Regions from separate parts of the Streptomyces sp. NPDC090083 genome, predicted to be linked through region 1. Evidence: riboswitches for the same ligand, from Rfam matches in the RefSeq annotation. Region 1 holds a riboswitch; the other holds the start of a gene.

Region 1 (17,090 bases):
GAACCCGGTGCGCACCACCAGGCGCAGCACGGAGACGTCCTGGCAGGGGGCGGGGAAGTCGTAGGCGGGCAGGTGCCAGCCGCGGGCCCGCATGGCGTGGGAGACGTCGAACACCGTGAAGCCCTGCGTGCCGGGCGCCAACCGGAAGGCGAACGCGGGGAGTTCGGAGCCGTCGGTGATCAACTCGTAGGGGGCGATGGTCCGGATGCGGGCGGCGAGGGCGCGGGCCGTGCCGCGGCTCTGGTCCGCGAGGTCGCGCAGCCCCTCGAAGCCGTACCGGAGGAAGCTGTAGTACTGGGCGACGACATGGGCGCCCGGGCGGGAGAAGTTGAGGGTGAAGCTGGGGGAGCTGCCGCCGAGGTAGTCGACCTCGAACACCAGGTCGTTCGGGAGGGCTTCGGCGTCGCGCCACAACGCCCAGCCCAGCCCGGGGAAGACGTGGCCGTACTTGTGGCCCGAGGTGTTGATGGAGGCGACGCGTTCGAGCTGGAAGTCCCACATCAGGCCCGGGTCGAGGAACGGCGCGACCATGGCGCCGGACGCGCCGTCGACGTGCACGGGGATGTCGGTGCCGGTGGCCGCCTGGTAGCCGTCCAGGGCCATGCAGATGTCCGCGACGGGCTCGTAGGAACCGTCGAACGTGGAGCCGAGGATCGTCACGACGCCGATGGTGTTGTCGTCGCAGTACGCGGTGAGCGTGTCCGGCGTGAGGTGGTAGCGGCCCGGCTCCATCGGGACGTAACGCGGCTCCACCTCGAAGTAGTTGGCGAACTTCTTCCAGCACACCTGGACGTTCGCGCCCATCACGATGTTCGGGCGCGAGGTGTCCTTGCCCTGGGCGCGGCGGCGTTCCTGCCAGCGGCGCTTGAGGGCGAGCCCGCCGAGCATCGCGGCCTCGCTCGAACCGGTGGTGGAGCAGCCGCGGACCTGCTCCGGCTGCGGCGCGTGCCAGAGCCGGGCGAGCATCCGCACGCACCGCTCCTCCATCGCCGTGATCTGCGGGTACTCGGCGCGGTCGGCGAGGTTCTTCTCGGCGGTCTCCGCCATCAACTCCCGTGCCTGCGGCTCCATCCAGGTCGTCACGAAGGTGGCGAGGTTGAGGCGGGCGTTGCCGTCGAGCATCAGCTCGTCGCGTACGCGACGGCTGACCAGGTCGGGGGAGGAGGGCAGCGCGGGCAGTTCGTCGACCGGTGTCAACAGGTCGACGGCGGGCGGCTGTCCGACGTCGTGGGCGACGGCGAAGGTGTCGAACTCGGCTTCGGGCATGACGTCGGTATGCGGGATGGGCATGAGTGTCTGGATGCCTTTCTGATCCGTGCGGCCCCGTGCACTCAGACGCTAGATCGCCAAGAGGTGCGGTGTTTGTGCTGATTACACCGATCCAGTGATCGATTTGCGGACTGATGAACTGGATTTTCCCTTGTACATACTGGGCATTACTTTTTGCAGGAAAAGACGGGTATGCCGACGGTGCTGACCTGGCCCTTTCGCCAGTCGCCCGCGACCGGCCCCGGCGTGCGGGTCCCTGGACCCAGTCGGGCGCGCCCGGCGGAGCGGCTGGTTAGGCTCGGCGGCATGACGTCACTTCTGGCCGGCAGTGCCTTCGACTCGCTCCGCCCCGACGCCGTACGCGACCAGGACACGCTGCGCCAGGTCTACGGACTTCCACGCGAGACCGCCGTACGGAAGCAGATGACCGAACTCACCGAGCAGACACGGCGGTTGATCGGCTGCTCGTCACTGGTCCTGGTCGCGAGCGCGGACGCCGAGGGCAACTGCGACGTCTCCCCGCGCGGTGGCCCCGCCGGATTCGTGGCCGTCCTGGACGAGCGGACGCTCGCGATCCCGGACGCGACCGGCAACAAGCGGCTCGACACCCTGCGGAACGTCGTCGCCACCGGGCGGGCCGGGCTGCTGTTCGTCATCCCCGGCCGCACCACCACCCTCCGGGTCAACGGCCGGGCCTGCGTCTCCACCCGCCCCGACCTCCTCTCCCAGCTGACCGCCGTGGGCAAACCGCCCGCCAGTGCGCTGGTGGTCGGGATCGAGGAGGTCTACCCGCACTGTCCCAAGGCGCTCCTGCGCGGCGCGGCCTGGAAGCCGGACCAGTGGCTTCCGGCGGACGCCCAGCCGACCTCGGCCGAGGTGACCCTGGCGCAGCTGCGGATGCCGGAGCTGACGATCGCGGACGTGGAGCAGGCGGAGGCGGATTCGTTGAAGTACCGCTACGAGTGACGGGGTGGGCCGTCGGCGCGGTCAGCCGGTGCCGGCCGCCGCCGAGTCGAGGAGCGGCCCGAGTTCGCGGGCCACGGTCGTCAGGGCGCGGACGTCCTGCTCGGCGCGGGCGATCAGCACGGCCCCCTCCAGGGCGCTGATCATGAGCGTGGCGAGCGAACCGGCCCGTTCGGCGGGCACGCCCATGCCGGCCAGGGCGCGGGCCACCGGACCGGACCAGGTGGCGAACGCGTCGGCCGCGGCCTGCCGCGTGGAGGCGCTCGTCTCCGCGCAGTCCACCGTCGCGGCGGCCACCGGGCAGCCGCCCGCGAAACCCGCGCTCTCGTATTCGTCCGTCCACTGGCGCACCATCTCGCCGAACAGTCCGCCGGGCGTCGGCTCCGGCAGCGCGTCGAGGAAACGGGCGACGCGCTTGCCGGCGTAGCGGCCCGCCCAGCCCACCGCCTCGTTGACCAACTGCTCCTTGCCGCCGGGGAAGTAGTGCTGGAGCGAACCGCGTGGCGCGCCCGCGTGGACGGCGACCTCGCGCATGCCGGTGGAGGCGACCCCGTCGCGCCGGATGAGCTGCGCCGCGCTGAAGACCATCCGCTCGCGCGGACTGTGTCCCGACACCTCTGTCATCGCTCTCCCGACCTCCTCGACCGTTCCGGACGCTGTCCTCACGCTGTCCTCGGGTCACTCTATGACGGCCGTCATGGAGTGGATTACCATGACGGCCGTCATAGTCAGGAGCGGCGGGCGGGCCACGGCTCCGCCGCCGGACGGGAACGGTGGTCCATCGTGCGGTACGCGGGTTTCGTCGGCCTCGGGGTCATGGGGCAGCCCATGGCGCTCAACCTCGCCCGCGCGGGCACGCCGCTCGTGGTCTGGAACCGCACACCGAGCCGCTGCGAACCGCTGTCCGCCGCCGGGGCCGAGGTGGCGGCGGACCCCGCCGAGGTCTTCGACCGGGCCGAGGACATCGTGTTCCTCATGCTCGCCGACGAGACGGCCATGGACCTGGTGCTCGGCCGCGGCACCCCGGGCTTCGCCGCCCGGGTCGCCGGACACACCGTCGTCCACATGGGCACGACCTCCGCCGAGTACTCGGCCGGCCTCCAGGACGACATCCGCGCCGCCGGCGGGAGATACGTCGAGGCGCCGGTCTCCGGGTCCCGAGTCCCCGCCGAGCAGGGGCAGTTGGTGGGCATGCTGGCCGGGGACGCCGACGCGGTGGACGCCGTACGGCCGCTGCTCGCGCCCGTCTGCCAGGAGACGTTCGGCTGCGGAGCGGTACCGGGTGCCCTGCTGATGAAGTTCTCGGTGAACCTGTTCCTGATCACGCTCGTCACCGGACTGGCCGAGGCGTTCCACTTCGCGGACCGGCACGGGCTCGACCAGCGCCTGCTCCGGGACGTGCTGGACGCGGGACCGATGGCCAGCTCCGTCTCCCGGGTCAAGGGGCCCAAGCTGGTGACCCGCGACTTCACCGTCCAGGCCGCGGCGGCGGACGTACTGAAGAACAACCGGCTGATTGCGGACGCCGCCCGCGAGGCCGGCCTCGCCTCACCGCTCCTCGACATCTGCCATGCCCTCTACGGCGAGACCGTCGCGCAGGGCCACGGCGCCGAGGACATGGTGGCCGTCCTGCACGCGATCGAGGCCAGAACCGAGGAGGCGGCGCGGGGCTAGTCCCCCTCGCACTCCCCGTCACGCGCTCGACCCGGTGCCGATCGGTCGCCGGGACTGGATTTACTAGGACGTCCAACTATATATTCGTGGCCAAGGTCCGCGGTGCAGGGAAGCCGGTGTGAATCCGGCACGGTCCCGCCACTGTGACCGGGGAGTTCGCCGTCGAGCAGGACGCCACTGACGAGCTGGATGTCGGGAAGGCGGGCGGCGCGCGCTGATCCGGGAGTCAGGATACCGGCCGCGGTGTGTTCCGTGTTGTCCACGAGGATGGAGCAGACACGCATGGCACCGGTATGCGTTCACGATCCCGGCAGGCGCCCGCTTTCGGCCGGCGAACCTGACGAACATCGCACCGTCATGAGCTGACGGCCCCGCGCCATACGCGATCCCGCGCAATCCCCGCACACGTGCGCCTCCCGGCGCCCGTGCCGGTGGCGAGCGTGCCTCCCTGGACCCACCTGACGAGAGCAGGCAGTCATGGTCCGTGCACAAGACCGCGCCCCCGTGCGCGAGTTGACCCATTTCATCGGCGGCAAGCACGTCCCCGGCACCTCCGGGTCCTACGGCGACGTGTACGACCCCAACACCGGCGAGGTCCAGGCACTCGTGCCCCTGGCGAACCGCGCCGAGACCGAGGCGGCCGTCGCCGACGCCGTCCACGCCCAGCGCGAGTGGGGCGAGTGGAATCCGCAGCGCCGCGCCCGCGTCCTCCTGCGCTTCCTCCAACTCGTCGAAGGAGAGCAGGAGTCACTGGCCCGGCTGCTGTCCTCCGAGCACGGCAAGACCGTCGCCGACGCGCACGGAGACCTCCAACGCGGCCTGGAAGTGGTCGAGTTCGCGGCCGGTATCCCGCACCTGCTCAAGGGCGAGTTCACCGACAACGCCGGTACCGGCATCGACGTCCACTCCCTGCGCGCGCCGCTGGGAGTCGTCGCCGGGATCACCCCGTTCAACTTCCCCGCGATGATCCCGCTCTGGCAGGCCGCCCCCGCACTGGCCTGTGGGAACGCCGTCATCCTCAAGCCCTCCGAACGCGACCCGTCCGTCCCGCTCCGGCTCGCCGAACTCTTCCTGGAGGCGGGCCTGCCGCCCGGCGTCCTGAACGTGGTCAACGGCGCGCGGGAAGCCGTCGACACCCTCCTCGAAGACCCCCGTGTCGCCGCCCTCGGCTTCGTCGGCTCCACCCCGGTCGCCGCGCACGTCTACGCGACCGCCGCCGCCCACGGCAAACGCGCCCAGTGCTTCGGCGGCGCCAAGAACCACATGATCGTGATGCCCGACGCCGACCTCGACCAGGCCGTCGACGCCCTGATCGGCGCCGGATACGGCTCGGCGGGGGAGCGCTGCATGGCGATCTCCGTCGCCGTCCCGGTCGGCGAGGCCACCGCCGACGCGCTCGTGGCCCGCCTCAGGGAACGCATCGGCTCGCTGCGCATCGGCCGCAGCGACGATCCCGAGGCAGACTTCGGCCCCCTCGTCGGACCGGACGCCGTGGAACGGGTGCGGTCGTACGTCGATCTGGGCGTGGCCGAGGGCGCCGAACTCGTGGTGGACGGAAGAGACTTCGTCCTGCCCGGCCACGAGAACGGCTTCTTCGCCGGAGCCTCGCTCTTCGACCGGGTCACCCCGGCCATGCGCATCCACCAGGAGGAGATCTTCGGCCCGGTGCTGTGCGTCGTCCGGGCCGCCGACTACGAGGAGGCCCTGCGCCTGCCCAGCGAACACGTCTACGGCAACGGCGTCTCCCTCTTCACCCGGGACGGCGACACCGCCCGCGACTTCACCCGCCGCGTCGACACCGGGATGGTCGGCGTCAACGTGCCCATCCCGGTGCCCGTCGCCTATCACACCTTCGGCGGCTGGAAGCGCTCCGGCTTCGGGGACCTCAACCAGCACGGACCGGACGCGATCCGCTTCTGCACCCGCACGAAGACCGTCACCTCACGCTGGCCCGCCGGTCTCCGCGAGGGCGCGAGCTTCACCATCCCGACGATGGGCTGAGCGCGATGACCACCACTCTGCTCACCGAGGACCAACAGGCCCTCGTCGAAGCGACACTGGACTTCGCCCAGGACCATCTCGCCCCGCACGCCGTGGACTGGGACCGCGACAAGCACTTCCCCGTGGACGTCCTGCGCAAGGCCGCCGGGCTCGGCCTCGGCGGTGTCTACGTCCGCGAGGAGGCGGGCGGATCCGCCCTCACCCGCGCCGACGGCGTCCTCGTCCTCGAAGCACTCGCCTCCGGCTGCCCGTCCATCGCCGGGTATCTCTCCATCCACAACATGGTCGCCTGGATGATCGACCGCTACGGCGACCGGGCCCAACGCGAGCGCCTGCTGCCGAGGTTGTGCGCCATGGACGACCTCGGCAGCTACTGCCTGACCGAACCCGGCGCCGGATCGGACGCCGCCGCCCTGCGCACCCGCGCGGTCCGCGACGGCGACCACTACGTCCTGACCGGCGTCAAGCAGTTCATCTCCGGCGCGGGCGCCTCCCAGGTCTACGTCGTCATGGCCCGCACCGGCGTGGACGGCCCGCGCGGCATCTCCGCGTTCCTCGTCGACAAGGACGACCCCGGTCTCTCCTTCGGCCCCGACGAACGCAAGATGGGCTGGAACGCCCAGCCCACCCGCCAAGTCGTGCTGGACGGCGTGCGGTTGGGCGCCGACCGGCTGCTCGGCGCGGAGGGCGAGGGCTTCCGTATCGCCATGAACGGCCTCAACGGCGGCCGTCTCGGCATCGCCGCCTGCTCGCTCGGCGGCGCCCGCAGCGCCCTCGACCGCAGCCTCGTCCACCTCGCCGACCGGGAGGCGTTCGGCGGCCGGCTCCTCGACGCGCAGGCACTGCAGTTCCGCCTCGCCGACATGGCCACCGAACTCGCCGCCGCCCGCGCGCTGGTCCACCAGGCCGCCCAGGCCCTGGACCGCGGCGACCCGCAGGCACCCCACCTGTGCGCGATGGCCAAACGCTTCGCCACCGACACCGGATACTCCGTCGCCGACCGCGCCCTCCAGCTGCACGGCGGCTACGGATACCTGAGCGCATACGGTATCGAGAAGATCGTCCGCGACCTGCGGGTCCACCAGATCCTGGAAGGAACCAACGAGATCATGCGCGTCATCGTGGCCCGCGGCCTGACGGAGGCATTCGGATGAGCGACGTCCAGTTCCACACCACGGGCCGGGCCGCCCACATCACCCTGGACCGGCCCAAGGCCCTCAACGCCCTCACCCACGACATGGTGCTCCGCATCGACGAGGCACTCACCGGCTGGGAGCAGGATCCGGCCGTCGAGACCGTCGTCATCAGCGGTGCGGGGGAGCGGGGCCTGTGCGCGGGCGGCGACATCCGCGCCATCCACGACGACGCCCGCGACGGCGACGGCTCCGCCTCGGCCGCCTTCTGGCGCGACGAGTACCGCCTCAACGCCCGGATCGCCCGCTACCCGAAGCCGTACGTCGCCTTCATGGACGGCATCGTCATGGGTGGCGGCGTCGGCGTCTCCGCGCACGGCAGCTTCCGCATCGTCACCGAACGCTCCCGCGTCGCCATGCCCGAGACCGGCATCGGCTTCGTGCCCGACGTCGGCGGCACCTACCTCCTCGCCCTCGCACCCGGCGAACTCGGCACCCATCTCGCCCTGACCGGCGCGCAGTTGGGCGCGGCCGACGCCCTGCACTGCGACCTTGCCGACCACTACGTACCGTCGCGGTCACTGCCGGAACTGCTCGCCGCGCTCGCCCACGCACCGGCACGCGAGGTCATCGGCCGGTACACCCGCGAGGCACCGCCCGGTGAACTCGCCGCCGCCAAGGCCTGGATCGACGACTGCTACCGGGCGCCCACCGTCGAAGGCATCGTCGAACGCCTCCTCGACCACGGCGACAGCGCGGCGAAGCAGACCGCCGAGACGCTGCTCACCAAGTCGCCCACTGCACTGAAGGTCACCCTCGCCGCACTCCGCCGCGCACGCCGACTCGGGCCGCTGGAGAACGTGTTGGACCAGGAGTACCGCGTCTCCTGCCACGCCCTGACCGCCCCCGACCTGGTGGAGGGCATCCGCGCCCAGGTCATCGACAAGGACCGCGATCCGCGCTGGTCGCCGCCCACCCTCGCGGAGGTCACCGACGCGGACGTCGAGCGCTTCTTCGCGCCCCTCGGCGACCGCGAACTCGGCCTCGCCGTACCGGACATCACCCAGGAGGTGCAGTGGTGAGCAGGACCGTGGCGTTCATCGGACTCGGGCACATGGGCGGCCCCATGGCCGCCAACCTCGTCAAGTCGGGCCACCGCGTGCGGGGTTACGACCTGGTCGCCGAACTCCTGGACACGGCCGGCGGCGCCGGCGTCGAACCCGCCGCATCGGCTCCGGAGGCCGTCACCGGCGCCGACGTGGTGATCACCATGCTGCCCGCCGGACGCCACCTCCTGGCCCTCTACGACGACATCCTCGCCGCAGCCCGCCCCGGCACCCTCTTCGTCGACTGCTCCACCATCGACGTCGCCGACGCCCGCACCGCCCACGAACGCGCCGTGGCCGCCGGGATGCGGGCCCTGGACGCCCCGGTCTCCGGCGGAGTCGTCGGCGCGGAGGCGGGCACGCTCACCTTCATGGCGGGCGGTGGGCCCGGCGAGTTCACCGAAGCCGAACCCCTCCTCGCCGCCATGGGCAGGAAGGCCGTCCACTGCGGCGGCCCGGCCGCCGGCCAGGCCGCGAAGATCTGCAACAACATGATCCTCGGCGTCTCGATGATCGCCGTCAGCGAGGCGTTCGTCCTCGCCGAGAGCCTCGGCCTGTCCCACCAGGCCCTCTACGACGTGGCGTCCACCGCGTCCGGACAGTGCTGGGCGCTGAGCGTCAACTGCCCCGTCCCCGGGCCCGTTCCGGCCAGCCCCGCCAACCGCGACTATCGACCGGGCTTCGCCGCCGCACTCATGGCCAAGGACCTCGGCCTGGCGGCGAACGCGGCCCGGGCCGGGGGCGTACGCGCCGAACTCGGCCTGCGTGCGGCCGAGTTGTACGCAGGCTATGCCGAACGGGGCGGCGCGGGCGAGGACTTCTCGGGCATCGTACGAACGATCAGGGACCGGAGCGGGGAGCGGCGGGCATGAGCACCGAGTACGAGACGATCCTCGTCGAACGCAAGGGCCGTACCGCCCTGTTGACCCTCAACCGGCCGAAGGCCCTCAACGCGCTCAACCTCCAGGTCATGACCGAGGTCGTGGCCGCCGCCGAAGGGCTCGACTGGGACCCGGACTGCGGGTGCATCGTCATCACCGGGTCGGCGAAGGCGTTCGCCGCCGGCGCCGACATCAAGGAGATGCGGCCGATGGGGTACATGGACATGTATCTCGCCGACTGGTTCACCACCTGGGACCGCCTCGCCCAGCTGCGCACCCCGACCATCGCGGCCGTCTCCGGCTACGCCCTGGGCGGCGGCTGTGAGTTGGCCATGCTCTGCGACATCCTGCTCGCCGCCGACACCGCCGTCTTCGGCCAGCCCGAGATCAGACTCGGGGTGATCCCCGGCATCGGCGGTTCCCAGCGGCTGACCCGGGCGGTGGGCAAGGCCAAGGCCATGGAGATGTGCCTGACCGGACGGACCATGGACGCGGTCGAGGCCGAGCGTGCGGGGCTCGTCTCCCGCGTGGTGCCCGCCGACGAACTCGTGGCCGAGGCGCTGGCCGTCGCGGAAACCGTCGCGGGCATGTCGCTCCCGGTGGCGATGATGGCGAAGGAGGCGGTCGGCCGCGCCTTCGAGACCACCCTCACCGAAGGCGTCCGCTTCGAACGGCGGCTGTTCCACGCGGTGTTCGCCACCGCCGACCAGAAGGAGGGCATGGGCGCGTTCGTCGACAAACGGCCGCCCGAGTTCCGGCACCGGTGACCTGCCATCTCCCGCTCCGCGCCGCTGCCGCTTCGACCCACGTCTAAGTGTTTCCGTGCCGTCTGCCACGGTGGGAAACTGAACACATTCGACTCAAGAATGAACTCATGAGCACTTATTGCTCTGAAGTAGTCGATACGCAGACGAATGGAAAAGTGGACAGTCGAGCACGGGGGAAGAAATGAAGATGCTGGAATCGGGGAAATGCCGGACGTCGACGACCGCGGGGTCCGCGAGCGCGTTACGGCGGCGGCCGTGACGGCCCGGGTGTTCGTCGTCGACGGCCATCCGCTCTTCAGGGCCGGAGTACGGCAGGCCGTCGAGGACGCGGCCGACCTGGAGATGGCGGGAGAGGCGACCACGGGGGAAGAGGCCGTCGTGGCCCTGCGGGACGGCCATGTGGTCGCCGATGTCGTCCTCATGGACCTGCTGCTCCCGGGCTGTTCGGGCATCGAGGCGACCCGGGCCATCGTCGCGGACGCCCCGGCCGGGCCCGACGCGCCGAGGGTGCTCTTCATCTCGGGGTCCGCCGAGGACGACGCGGTCGTGGCCGCCCTGCGGGCGGGCGCGCGGGGCTACATGGTCAAGGGAGCCCCGGGCGAGGAACTGGTGCGAGGCGTACGCACGGTGGCGCAGGGCGGGGCGGTGTTCAGCGCGGCCGTGGCCGACCGCCTCGGCCGCTACTTCTCCGCCGTCCACGAAGTGCCCTTCCGGGCCGCCTTTCCCGACCTCACCGAACGCGAGCGCGAAGTGCTCGACCTGGTCGCCCGGGGCCTCAGCAACCGCCGTATCGCCCGCGAACTGGTCCTTTCGGAGAAGACCGTGCGCAACCACGTCTCCCGGGTGTTCGCCAAGCTCCGGGTGGCGGACCGGGTGGAGGCGGCGATGCGGGCCCGGGACGCGGGACTCGGCACCTGACGAGGCGCCCACGGGGCGATCACGGGGCGCATGCGGGACGAGACCGGGACCGGGCACCCAGGCGCCCGGGACCCGAGGCCTCCTAGCGTGAACGTGTTCGGGGAGAAGCGGGGCGGGCCCGGGGGCCGTACCTCCCGACGTCCCTTCTCCTCCCTCGTGATCGCGCCAAAGGGAGCAGGTGAAAGAGATGGACAAGGACGACACCTACGAGCCGCCCGCGCTGGAAGAGATCGGCGGCTTCGCGGAACTGACCATGGCCTTCGGGCCGTGCGTCGAGAACGACTGGTTCGCGGGAACCGCCTGGATCTGCTGATCCGACGGACCCACGACAGGAGACGGGCCGCCGTGCCCGCCGCGGCCGGTGGTGGAGGCGACGTTCCTCCGCCACCGTGCCGCACCTGTTCCCGCACGGGCACCGCTCGCCGTGCGGCCCGCACCGCACGAAGGGACCTGCCCCGCCATGGAATTCGTCGTGTTGCCCGACAGCCCGGCCGCGCCGACGGTGGCCGAGCCACTGACCCGTGCCGCGGACGTCCGGGTGGTCCACCACGCCTCGGGACGGCCCTGGCTCGTGGGCCGCTGGTCGGACGAGGAACTGACGCTGGTGAGCGCCGGCGCCCGACGTCTGGCCGTCCTCGGCCGCTCGACCGTGGACCGGCACCGCACCGAACGCGCACTGGCCCAGGCGCGCTCCCTGAGCCGACTCGACGACGTGGCCCGCTCGCTGCCCGGCTGCTTCCACCTCGTCGCCTCCTTCGACGGATGGACGCGGGCCCAGGGAAGCCTGTCCACCGCACGGCAGATCTTCCACGCCGACGTCGGAGGCGTCACCGTGGCCGCCGACGGGCCGCGCCGCCTCGCGCAGCTGGCCGGCACGCGGCGCGGCGGCGATGCCACCCCGGCCGTCGACCGGGACATGCTGGCGCTGCGGCTGCTGGCCCCGGCCCCGCCCTGGCCGCTCTCCCTGCGCCCGGTGTGGTCGGAGGTGTCGGCGCTCGGCGTGGGCCACCGCCTGGAACTGGGCCCGGACGGCAGCGCGCGCGAAGTCCGCTGGTGGCGGCCACCGGAGCCCGACGCGCCGACGGAACAGGCGGCCGAACGCGTACGCCGAGCCCTGCTCGCGTGCGTCGGAGCACGCACCGCCGCCACCGTCAGCGCCGATCTGTCCGGTGGCCTGGATTCCACCAGCCTCTGCTTCCTGGCCGACGCGGCGGGCGCCGATCTCGTCACCCACCACTGGACACCGGCGGACCCGGCGAACGACGACACCGAATGGGCCGCACGCGCCGCACACCACCTGCCCGGCGCCCGGCACCACGTCGGCGGTGACCACAGCACCCCCAGCTGGTACGAGACGACGGCCACCGTCGACTCCGGCCACGAGGAAGGACCCCTGCCCTGGGCCCGCACCCGCGGTCATACGCGCCGCCTGCTGTCCACCGTGGCCGCCGACGGATCACGCTGCCACCTCGTGGGAGTCGGCGGCGACGAACTGTTCGGTGTCCTGCCGACCGCCCTGTGGTCGCTGGTCCGCAGCCACCCGCTCGGCAGCCTCCCCAGGATCCACCGCTTCCGGGTCCTCAACCGCTGGACCCTGACGTCGACCGTGCGCGGACTCGCCGACAGCGCCTCCTTCACCGCGTGGCTGCGCTCCACCGCCGACCGGCTCACCGAACCGGCGCCCGGCCCCGGGGACGCGCTGCTCGGCTGGGGCTGGGAACCCCGGCTCCCGCCCTGGGCGACCGCCGACGCCGTCGACGCCGTACGAGGGCTGCTGCGGGAGACCGCCGAACAGGAGCATCCCGCACCGCACCACCGGGACCGGGCCCAGCACCAGATGCTCGACATCGTCGTCCAGTCCGGCAGTGCCATGCGCCAACTCGACGCCGCCCTCGGTGACATGGGGGTCGCGTGCGAGGCGCCGTTCCTCGACGACCGGGTCGTCGAGGCGGCCCTGTCCGTGCGGATCGCGGACCGGCTGGTGAGCGGGGACTTCAAGCCCGTGCTGCGGCGGGCCGTGCGCGGCATCGTGCCCGACGAGATCCTGGCCCGCCGCAGCAAAGGAGAGTTCAGCGCGGAGGCGTTCCAGGGCATGCGCCGCAACCGCGCGGATCTGCTGGACCTCTGCGACGATCTCCAGCTCTCCCGGCTCGGCCTGGTCGACCCCGACGCGCTGCGCACCTCACTGCTCGGCCTCAAGACCCAATCACGGCAACTCGTCCCGTACGAGAACACGTTGGCCTGCGAGAGCTGGCTGCGGTCCGCCGCGGCGCCCGCGTCCGGTGTCGCGGCCCTGGCTGGAGAGACCCCATGACCCTCGCCCTGAAACCCGACGTCACCGCCACCGACACCGAGGACGGCCTCGTCCTGCTCGACCAGCGCAGCGGCCGGTACTGGCAGCTCAACCGCTCCGGCGCGACCACACTGCGGGTGCTCCTCGACGGGCACACCCCCGAGGAGACCGCCGACCGGCTCACCCGGCACCACCCCGATGCCGCGGGCCGCGCCCTGACCGACGTACGGACACTCCTCGCCGCCCTGGACAGGGCCCGGCTGGTGGTGACGGCATGAGCATGCAGGTCGTCGGAGAGACCGGGACCCGGCTGCCCCGGCACCGGCAGCTGGGCGTGCGGGCGGCCGTGGCCGCGGCCCGCGTGCTGGTGCTGCTGCCGCCGCGCCGACTGCGCCAGGTGCTGACGGTGGCGGCCCGCGGATCCCGCCCCGCCGACCATGCGCAGGCCCTCGACGCCCGCCGGGCGGTGGTCACCGTGAGCGCCCGCTGCGCGGGCCGGGGCTGTCTGCAGCGCTCGGTCGCCACCGTGCTGCTGTGCCGGCTGCGCGGCCGGTGGCCCGACTGGTGCACCGGATTCCGCACCCAGCCGTTCCGCGCCCACGCCTGGGTGGAGGTCGACGCGCAGGCCGTCGGCGAGTCCGGGGACGTGGCGCTCTTCCACACCGTCATGAGCGTCCGGCAGCGCGACGGGAGCCGTCGATGAACCTGGCCGCCGCCCCGAAGAGCGCCCGTAGTGCGGCAGTTGACGACAAAGGCGTCGCCGTCTTGGCCGACGGACTGACCAGGACGTACGGCAGCCGCCAGGCGGTCGGCGGCCTGGACCTCACCGTCCCCACCGGCCAGACCTTCGGCTTCCTCGGCCCCAACGGCGCGGGCAAGAGCACCACCATCGGCATGCTGTCCACCCTGCTGCGTCCCACCTCCGGCCGGGCACTGGTGGCCGGGTACGACGTGACACGCGAGCCCCACGAAGTACGCCGCCGGATCGGCCTCGTCTTCCAGGAATCCACCCTCGACGTCGACCTGACCGCCATGGAGACCCTGCGCTTCCACGCCGACCTGTTCGGCATCCCCCGCGCACAACGGGTCGACGTCATCATGGACATGCTGGAACTGGTGGAGCTGGCCGAACGCCGCCACGCCCCGGTACGCACCTTCTCCGGCGGTATGCGAAGGCGCCTGGAGATCGCCCGCGGTCTGCTGCACACGCCCCGCGTCCTCTTCCTCGACGAACCCACCACCGGCCTCGACCCGCAGACCCGCGCCGCCATCTGGGACCATTTGCGGCGGCTGCGCCAGGAGCGGGACGTCACCGTCTTCCTCACCACGCACCAACTGGAGGAGGCCGAACACTGCGACCGGATCGCCGTCATGGACGAGGGCGAGCTCGTCGCGGACGGAACTCCCGCCGCCCTCAAGGCCGTTGTCGGCTCCGACCTCATCACCCTGCGCACCGCCGACGACCCGGCGGCGGCCCTGGCCCTGCGCGAACGCCTAGGCCTGGAGGCGGAGTCGGGCCCGGAGGGGCTGCGTGTCAGGGTCGCAGACGGAGCCGCCTGGGTGCCCAGGATCTGCGACGCCGTCCCTCTGACGGTGCACTCGCTGACCGTGACACCGCCGACTCTCGACGACGCCTTCCTGCACTACACCGGCCGCACCATCCGGGAGGCCGACAGCGAGCCGACCGGGTTTCCCGCACCCGCTTCGAGGAGGTGACCATGAGGACGACAGAGACCGCGGCCACAGGGGACGCGGCAGAGACCGCAGACGCGGCAGACAGGGCAGACGCGACGGACGCGGTGACCGACGCCGGCATGGCGGACACCGGGGCCCGGCCCGGCACTACCGAGAGCGCCGCCCGGCCGGGACGTCTCGTCGCGGATCTGCGCGCGGTCCGGGTGCTGTGGGAACGGGAGGTGATCCGGTTCAGCCGCAACCGCCTGCGGATCGCCATGAGCGTCATCATGCCGATGATGTTCCTGTTCGTCTTCGGCACCGGCCTCAACTCGGCGGTGTCCGGCCAGCACGACGCCATGAGCGACTTCCGCGCCTTCTTCTTCCCGGGCGTCCTCCTCATGGCGGTGCAGGCGCCGGCCATGGCCGCGGGCGCGTCCATCGTGTGGGACCGGCAGGCCGGATTCCTGCGCCAACTGCTCGTGGCCCCCGTCCGCCGCGCCCCGCTGCTGACCGGAACCTGCCTCGGCGGTGCGACCGCCGGCGTCGGGTACGCGATCCCCGTCCTGTGCCTGGCCGGACTGGTCGGCGTGCCCTACCGGCCCGAACTCGTCCTCGTCCTCGGGGAATTGGGCCTGATCGCCTTCGCGTTCACCTCGCTGGGTGTCCTGGTCGCCGTCTGCGCCAGGCGACCCGAGACCTTTCAGATCGTCATCGGGCTGTGCATGATGCCCCTGCTGTTCCTGTCCGGAGCGGTGTTCCCGGCCGACGGACTGCCCGGCTGGCTGGGCACCGTCGTACGCGTCAACCCCCTCACCTACGCGGTCGACGCGCTGCGCCGCACCCTCCCCGGAGCGGGCGTCACCGGACTCGGCGGCCGGGCTGCCGGGCCACGGTGGGGGGACTGGACGCCTTCCGTGGCAGCGGAGTTGGGGTGCGTGGCCGCCCTGGCGGCGCTGGCGCTGGCCGTCGCCACGTACCGCTTCTCCCGCAGCGAGTGAGACGCGCCACCGGCCGGGGCACCACGGCGCGGAAGGGCGGTGGAGGTCAGCCTCCACCGCCCTTCCGCGCCGTCATCGGTCGCGTCAGCCGATCCCTCGCGGATACGGGTAGGACTGGAAGTCGGCGTCGAGCCTGCGCGGACCGCGCGGCAGCCACGAGGCGGCGAACCGTACGACGGTCTCCCGGGGCAGCGGTGAACTCGGCGTCTGCGTCGAGGGCTTGGCCACCGACTGAAGCGCCCACGCGTACGCCATGAGCGGAGCGAACGCCGTCCAGCGACGGCGGTCGATGTCCAGCAGCATCATCGCCCGCATGTAGGCGAACCACGTGTGGTACCCCGGAGGCGGAACGGTGGGCAGCGAGTCCATCGTGTGCACCGGGGAGTGGACGCTCTCACGGCGCGGGTCGTACAGCACACCCTGGCCGAAGGAAGCGAAGGCGCCCACCAACTGCGGGTCGCAGGGCCGGTACAGGCTGTCGAACACTCCGAGCTGGATGTCCGAGATCACCTGAAGGGGTTCCTTGACCGGTGCCAGGAAGTCCCGGTAATTGCCCGGATAGTCGGGGGACTTGCTCATCTGCTGCCACAGTCCGCGCATCCCGCCCTCGATGTTGCCCCCGACCTGCTGACCGACGGCCTTGTAGGCGGCGATGAGTTCGGGCGACGCGTGATAGAGAGCGACCTCGTCGAGCTGGTACCAGACCTCGTTGGCCCGGCGGTCGCCCAGCATGCCGGGCACGGGCGGCAGCTCCTGCGTCCGCCGCACGTCCGCGCCGGCGGCGGCCCGCGCCGGGGCCGCACCCGCCATCGCCAGACCGGCCAGGGCGGTCGCGCCGAGGGAGGCGCGGAGCAGTTGCCTGCGGCCGAGAGACCGGTCGGGCGGCGGGTCGAGCGGTCGGTCGGGCGAGGAGTCGCGTGGTCGGTCGGGTCGGTTCGCCATGGAGTATTGCCCCGTTTCCGGTCGTGTTGCGCCCGCGTGGGCCGGGCATGTCGCCGCCCACGGGCCGCCACGCTAGGACGCCGTGCGTCCCGGGCACCTGGGCCGGGAGTCCTCTCCGTGTCCCGGCCATCGGGCTCCTCACGCCGGTGCCCGCACGCGTGGACCGACGGATCGGGCCGCGCACGGTGAGCGCCGGCCCGGACCTCGGGATCCGCGCGGTCCTGTGCGACCGTGTGCGGGCACGGGGAATGCCGGATACTCGTGATCGGCGGGGCACGTGGGTGCTGCGCCGACAGGAGGTGCGCGAGCGCATGGAGAGATCTCGGCGCGTCCTGGACGGGCGGGTCCCCACCTGGTTGCGCGACCACGATCCGGGACTCGCGGCGACCCGCCGTGCCGCGCGCACCGCGCTGGTGATGCCCCTCCTGTTCGCCGTGTGCACTCAGGTGCTGCACTCCGCGACGATGG
Region 2 (5,887 bases), 98 kb from region 1:
CCGGACTCCCTCTAGTTCCTCTTCGGTGAAGGACACGTTCAGCGATGGCATACGACGATGGTACCTAGTTGGTGCCACCGGGGGGAGGGGTGGGGCGGCGGGACCATTCCGCCGGGGGCCGGGGCCGCCCGCGCGCCCGGCCGCCTAGGCTGCGGGAATGATCTCCAGCGAATACCTCTCCGGACTCTTCTCGCTCGACGGCAGGGTCGCTGTCGTGACCGGCGGCAGTTCCGGCATCGGACGCGCCGCCGCCGGGGCGCTCGCGCGGGCGGGGGCGAGTGTCGTCGTGGTGGCGCGCAAGGAGCGGGAACTGGCCGCCACGGTCGACGAGTTGACGGCGGACGGCTGCCGGGCGGCGTGGGTGAGCGCCGATCTGGGCACCCGCCAGGGCGTCCGGGCGGCGGGGGACGCGGCGGCCGAGGTGTTCGGGGAGCCGGACATCCTCGTGAACAGCGCGGGCATCAACCTGCGCCCGCCGATGGGCGAGTTGAGCGAGGACGTGTGGGACACCACGATGTCCCTGAACCTGGAGGCCCCCCATCTGCTGAGCCAGCGCTTCGGCCCCGGCATGGCCGAGCGCGGCTTCGGCCGGATCATCCACATCACCTCCCAGCAGGCACACCGCGCGTTCGCCCGGAGCGGCGCGTACGGCGTCTCCAAGGGCGCGCTGGAATCCCTGGCCCGCTCCCAGGCCGAGGCCTGGTCCCCGCACGGCGTCACCTGCAACACGCTGGTCCCGGGTTTCGTGATGACCCCGCTCAACGAACGGCTGTCGTCCGACCCGGACATGGTGGCGTCCCTGGCCGCCCGCACTCTCATCGGCCGCAACGGCCTCACCGAGGACTTCGCGGGCGCGACCGTGTTCCTGGCGAGCCGCGCCTCGGCGTACGTGACAGGGCAGTCGGTGTTCGTGGACGGCGGGTTCTCCGCGCACTGAAGCCGCGCACGCCAACACCTGGCGCACTGAAGCCTGTTGAGAACAGCGCGGGCCCGGAAGGCTCCGCCGGACGTGAAGGATGTGCCCCGTGTCCGAAGCCCCTGACATCGCGACCGCCTGGAGATCGCTCCTGGACCGCGAGCCCACGCTGCACTTCCTGCGCACCGCCCCGGCGTAGGGGCTCGCGCACTGGGCCTCGGCTACACCGTCCCGCTCCGCCGCCGCAGGAACCGGACCACCGGATGTCCCGGCCCGTGGGTCACCTCGGCATTGACCCCGTAGACGTCCTTGATGAGGGCGGGTGTGAGGACTTCGGTCGGGGTGCCCTCGGCGACGGTGCGGCCGGTGTGGAGGACGAGGAGGCGGTCGCAGTACATCGCGGCGAGGTTGAGGTCGTGGAGGGCGATGACGGTGGTGACCGGGAGGCCGGCGATCAGGTCGAGGAGGTCCAACTGGTGTTGGATGTCCAGATGGTTGGTCGGCTCGTCGAGGAGGAGTTCGCGGGGTTCCTGGGCCAAGGCGCGGGCGATCTGGGCGCGTTGGCGTTCGCCGCCGGAGAGGGTGTGCCAGGACTGGGCGGCGCGGTCGGTGAGGGCGGTGCGCTCCAGGGCCTCGGTGACGGCGCGCGCGTCGGCGGCCGACGCAGGCGACCAGGCCCGGCGGTGCGGGATGCGGCCGAGGGCGACGACCTCGCGGACGGTCAACTCGGTCTGGGTGTGGGCGTGTTGTTCAACGGTGGCGATGCGGCGGGCGGTTGCGCGGCGGCCCGTCTCGGGCAGCGGCCGGCCGTCCAGTGTGACGACACCGCTGGAGGTCGGGAGGACACCGGCCAGGAGGCGCAACAGCGTTGATTTTCCGGACCCGTTGGGGCCGAGGAGACCGACGGTCTCGCCGGGGCGCGGGGCGAGGGTGACGCCGTCGACGATGAGCCGCCCGTCGGTGAGGCGGGCCACCACCCGGTCCGCGTGCAGGCCGGTGCCCGGAGCGGGGATGCTCATGCCGTCCTCCGGCCTCGGTGCAGGACGGCCACGAACGCCGGCACGCCGATCAGCGACGTCACCACTCCCACCGGTACCTCCTGCGGGTCGACGACGGTACGGGCGAGGGTGTCCACCCACACCAGGAACACGGCCCCGGTCAGCGCCGTGACGGGCAGCAGTCGTACGTGACCGGGACCGGTGAGCGCGCGGGTGACGTGCGGCAGGACCAGGCCGACGAAGCCGATCGCCCCGGCGCAGCTGACCAGCACGGCGGTCAGGAGGGCCGTGGCGCACAGCAGGATCAGCCGGGCCCGGGCGACGTTCACGCCGAGGCCCGCCGCCGCCTCCTCGCCGAAGGCGAACGCGTCCAGGGTGGAGGCATGGCCGAGGCACACGACCAGGACGAGGGCCAACGCCACGGCGCACAGCAGGACTTGGCCCCAGTCCGCGCCGGAGAGCGAGCCGAGCAGCCAGAACAGCACGCCCTTGGTGGTCTCGGCGTCCGCCGAGGTCAGCACGGTGAACGAGGTCAGCGCGGAGAAGAGCTGCATGGCGGCCACGCCCGACAGCACCACCCGGTCCATGCTCGCGCCGAGGCTGTGGCTGAGCAGCATCACCAGCCCGAAGGAGAGCAGCGCACCGGCGAAGGCGCCCGCCGACAGCGACACGGCTCCGCCGCCCACGCCGAGCACCACGACGGCGACCGCTCCCGTGGACGCCCCGGAGGAGACGCCGAGCACGAACGGATCGGCCAGCGGATTGCGCAGCAGCGACTGCATGACCGCGCCGCACAGCGCCAGCCCGGCACCGCAGACGGCGGCGAGCAGCGTGCGGGGCATGCGCAGGTCCCAGACGATGCCGTCGCGCAGCGGCGCGAGGGTGCTCCGGCCGCCGCCGAGGTGGGACGCGACCGCCGCCCACACGTCGGCCGTGGAGATGTCGGCGGGTCCGATGGTCACCGCGACGGCGACGGAGACCACCAGCGCGACCAGTCCGCCGCCCGTCAACAGCAGGGTGCGGAGGGTCACTTGGCGAGTCCGAAGTCGCGCAGGCCGGCGGCGACCTGTTCGATCCCTTCGACGGTGCGGATGGAGGGGTTCATCGCCTGGCCGCTGAGCAGGATGTACCGCTTCTTCTTGACGGCGGTGAGGTTGCGGGTGGCGGCGTTGGTCTCCAGGAAGCGGATCTTCGCCTGGGCGGTCTCGGCGGTCTGCGACTTGCGGGTCAGATCGCCGAGGACGATGACGTCGGGGTCTCGGTCGGCGACGGTCTCCCAGTTGATCTGGGGCCACTCGTCGTGGGTGTCGGAGAAGGCGTTCCTGACGCCCACCGCCCGGGTGATGGCGCCGGGGGCGCCGCAGCAGCCGGCCAGGTAGGGCGACTGGGAGTTGGCGAACCAGTACATGAGGGAGGTGTCGGAGGCGTCAAGTCCCTTGGTGGCCTTGGTCACCCGCGCCTTCAGTCGCGTCACGAGCCGGTCGCCGCGTGCCTCGACGCCCATCGCCCGGGACAGGTCGCGTATCTCGCCGTAGACGGTGTCGAGGGTGAGCGGTGTGCTGCGCGAGCCGTCGCCGCCGCTGTCGTTGTCCTTGCCCGCGCAGTCGGCGGGCGAGACGTACGTCGGTACGCCCAGCTTCTCGAACTGTTCGCGGGTGGCGACTCCGCCCTTGCCGAGTGTCGAGACGAACGAGGCGGTGACGAAGTCGGGTTCGGCGTCGAGGACGTTCTCGAAGGAGGGGGCGTTGTCGGCGAGGCGCGGAACGGTCGCGTTGGCCTTCTCCAGGCCCTTGAGCACCGGGTCGGTCCAGGTGGCCGTGCCGGCCATGCGGTCGGCGAGGCCGAGGGAGAGCAGGATCTCTGTGGTGCCCTGGTTGAGCGAGACGACGTGCTGAGGGGCCGACTTGAGGGTGACCTTGTGCCCGCAGTCGGTGAGGGTGAGCGGGAATCCGGCCGCGGGCTTCTCCCTCTCGCCGTCGGCGCGGTCCTCCTCGGATCCGCCGCACGCGGTCAACAGCAGGGCGGGGGCGAGGAGAAGGGCCGCGGTACGGCGACGCAGCGGTACGGGGGTGGTACGGATCACGGGCACACCTTGCCTGTCGGGGCTCGAACGCGGAGCCTTGCCTACGAACTCCCCCTCGCCGAGGGCGGGAAGGCGCCAGCAGGTCTTCGGACTCGGGTTCGTCCGGACGGGGCGCCTTCCCGGTGTGTCACGTCCGGCCTCTTCGGCCGGCCCGCGCCGCACCAGTGGCGTCGAGTGCCCCGCCCGTCCCCCTCACCGCTGCGCGTCAGTTCCGGATTCGCACCGGATTCCCTGGCCTCGGTTGTGGCACGACTGGCGCGTACAACGTATCAAGATCGATGACCGGCACCCGTCACGGGGTCCGGCGGGCACGGAGGGACCAAGGAGGTCCGCGGCCGGGGCCTTCGGCGGTACGGTCGCTGGGACGCGGGAACTGGTTCGCTAGCTCACGGGAGAACCGACGTGACAGACGCAGGCTTCAGCGCGGCCGATGTGGACACCAGCAAGCCTCAATCGGCCCGTATGTACGACTACTTCCTCGGCGGCAAGGACAACTACCCGGTCGACGCGGCCGCCGCCGAGAAGGTCATCTCCTTGTTTCCCGCCGTCAGGGAGATGGCGCGGACGAACCGGGACTTCATGCACCGCGCCTCCCGGTCGCTGGCTGAGCGGGGCATCCGCCAGTTCCTGGATATAGGCACCGGAATACCGACCCGGCCGAACCTCCACCAGGTGGTCCAGGGGATCAACCCCAGCGCCCACGTGGTGTACGCGGACAACGACCCGATCGTCCTCCGCCATGCCGAAGCGCTCCTCCACAGCACCCCGGAGGGCAGCACCACCTACATCCAGGCCGATGTGCGCGAGCCGGGAAAGATCCTCGCGACGGCCAGGGACATCCTGGACTTCGACCAGCCGATCGCCCTGTCCCTGGTGGCGCTCCTGCACCTGGTCGCCGACGAGGACGAGCCCCGGCGCATCGTCGCCGAACTCCTCGACGCCCTGTCCCCCGGCAGTCACGTGGCCCTCTCCCACGCGACCGGAGACTTCGACCCGGAGACCTGGCAGCGCGTCGTCGAGGTCTACCGCCAGGGCGGCACGCCCGCGCAGGTACGCTCGCGCGACGAATTCGCCGGTTTCTTCACGGGACTTGAACTCATCGAACCGGGCATAGCACTCGCCGCGGACTGGCACCCCGAGCCGACCGGACACCCCGGCCGGACCGACCTGATCCCGCTGTACGCGGGGGTGGCCCGGAAGCCGTAGGACCGGAAGCCGTAGGACTATTGGGCCCCGTTCGAGGAATCGCTCCGGCTGAGTCTGCGGCGAAAAACGGACCGGGCGCGGTGATCTCGTCGATCACCGCGCCCGCCGTGGAGGGGAGTTGGTCACGCGGGGACGGGATCCTGCTCCGGTGAGGGAGCGTTCGCGTCCGGTCGGGCGGGGTTGAGGAGGCGCTCGGCGAGGGGAGCGAAGATCAGGCCCAGGGCCGCCCAGAGGATCAACTGCGCCGCTACCGAGTAGAAGCGGAAGCTGAAGAGCACGTCCGCCGGGAAGCCCGGATAGACGATGTTGCCCTTGGAGTCCTTCAGCGGGAGCGGGGTCTCGGTGGCCTGGTTGCCGAAGTTGGCCTTGTTGTACGAGAGATGGCCCAGCTGCGGCAGGAGCAGCATCACGATGCCGATCGCGACGACGAACGCGGCGCCCGCGAGGAGGGTCGCGTTCCAGTTGCCGTAGCGCTTCTGCAGGTACTTGCCGAGATAGACGGCGCCCGCGAGGAAGGCGATCGAGCAGACGACCATGATCAGGTACAGGGCGCTGCGCTGCTTGATGGTCTCTTCGTGGCCGATCGCGGGCGGGTTGGCCGGGTACTTCAGGAACGGCACCAGGTACATGCCGAGGAAGCCGCCGCCCGCGACGAGGAGGGCGAGGCTGCGGGCCCGGAGGCCT

Evidence for each region. A riboswitch is a leader RNA that binds a small molecule or an ion and turns the genes downstream of it on or off. The one in region 1 is predicted to bind cobalamin.
Region 2: it holds a riboswitch for cobalamin, as region 1 does, so the genes downstream of both, ACIPTO_RS17340 (ABC transporter substrate-binding protein) here and ACIPTO_RS17830 (CoA-acylating methylmalonate-semialdehyde dehydrogenase) in region 1, are expected to answer to the same signal.

What each region holds. Positions count from the first base shown of each region.
Region 1 covers NZ_JBIVED010000004.1:563,185-580,274, reverse strand. The annotation lists gene ACIPTO_RS17850 (glutamate decarboxylase) at 1-1,290, opposite strand, end outside; gene ACIPTO_RS17845 (MSMEG_1061 family FMN-dependent PPOX-type flavoprotein) at 1,576-2,235, shown strand; gene ACIPTO_RS17840 (TetR/AcrR family transcriptional regulator) at 2,257-2,856, opposite strand; gene ACIPTO_RS17835 (NAD(P)-dependent oxidoreductase) at 3,016-3,906, shown strand; cobalamin riboswitch at 3,977-4,164, shown strand; gene ACIPTO_RS17830 (CoA-acylating methylmalonate-semialdehyde dehydrogenase) at 4,384-5,907, shown strand; gene ACIPTO_RS17825 (acyl-CoA dehydrogenase family protein) at 5,913-7,061, shown strand; gene ACIPTO_RS17820 (enoyl-CoA hydratase/isomerase family protein) at 7,058-8,122, shown strand; gene mmsB (3-hydroxyisobutyrate dehydrogenase) at 8,119-9,018, shown strand; gene ACIPTO_RS17810 (enoyl-CoA hydratase) at 9,015-9,794, shown strand; gene ACIPTO_RS17805 (LuxR C-terminal-related transcriptional regulator) at 9,999-10,712, shown strand; gene ACIPTO_RS17800 (lasso RiPP family leader peptide-containing protein) at 10,900-11,025, shown strand; gene ACIPTO_RS17795 (asparagine synthase-related protein) at 11,173-13,026, shown strand; gene ACIPTO_RS17790 (lasso peptide biosynthesis PqqD family chaperone) at 13,023-13,283, shown strand; gene ACIPTO_RS17785 (lasso peptide biosynthesis B2 protein) at 13,280-13,708, shown strand; gene ACIPTO_RS17780 (ABC transporter ATP-binding protein) at 13,705-14,721, shown strand; gene ACIPTO_RS17775 (ABC transporter permease) at 14,724-15,680, shown strand; gene ACIPTO_RS17770 (hypothetical protein) at 15,765-16,622, opposite strand; gene ACIPTO_RS17765 (FUSC family protein) at 16,934-17,090, shown strand, end outside.
Region 2 covers NZ_JBIVED010000004.1:470,789-476,675, forward strand. The annotation lists gene ACIPTO_RS17320 (hypothetical protein) at 1-51, opposite strand, end outside; gene ACIPTO_RS17325 (SDR family NAD(P)-dependent oxidoreductase) at 158-937, shown strand; gene ACIPTO_RS17330 (ABC transporter ATP-binding protein) at 1,138-1,935, opposite strand; gene ACIPTO_RS17335 (iron chelate uptake ABC transporter family permease subunit) at 1,932-2,945, opposite strand; gene ACIPTO_RS17340 (ABC transporter substrate-binding protein) at 2,942-4,003, opposite strand; cobalamin riboswitch at 4,057-4,269, opposite strand; gene ACIPTO_RS17345 (SAM-dependent methyltransferase) at 4,400-5,203, shown strand; gene ACIPTO_RS17350 (CbtA family protein) at 5,326-5,887, opposite strand, start outside.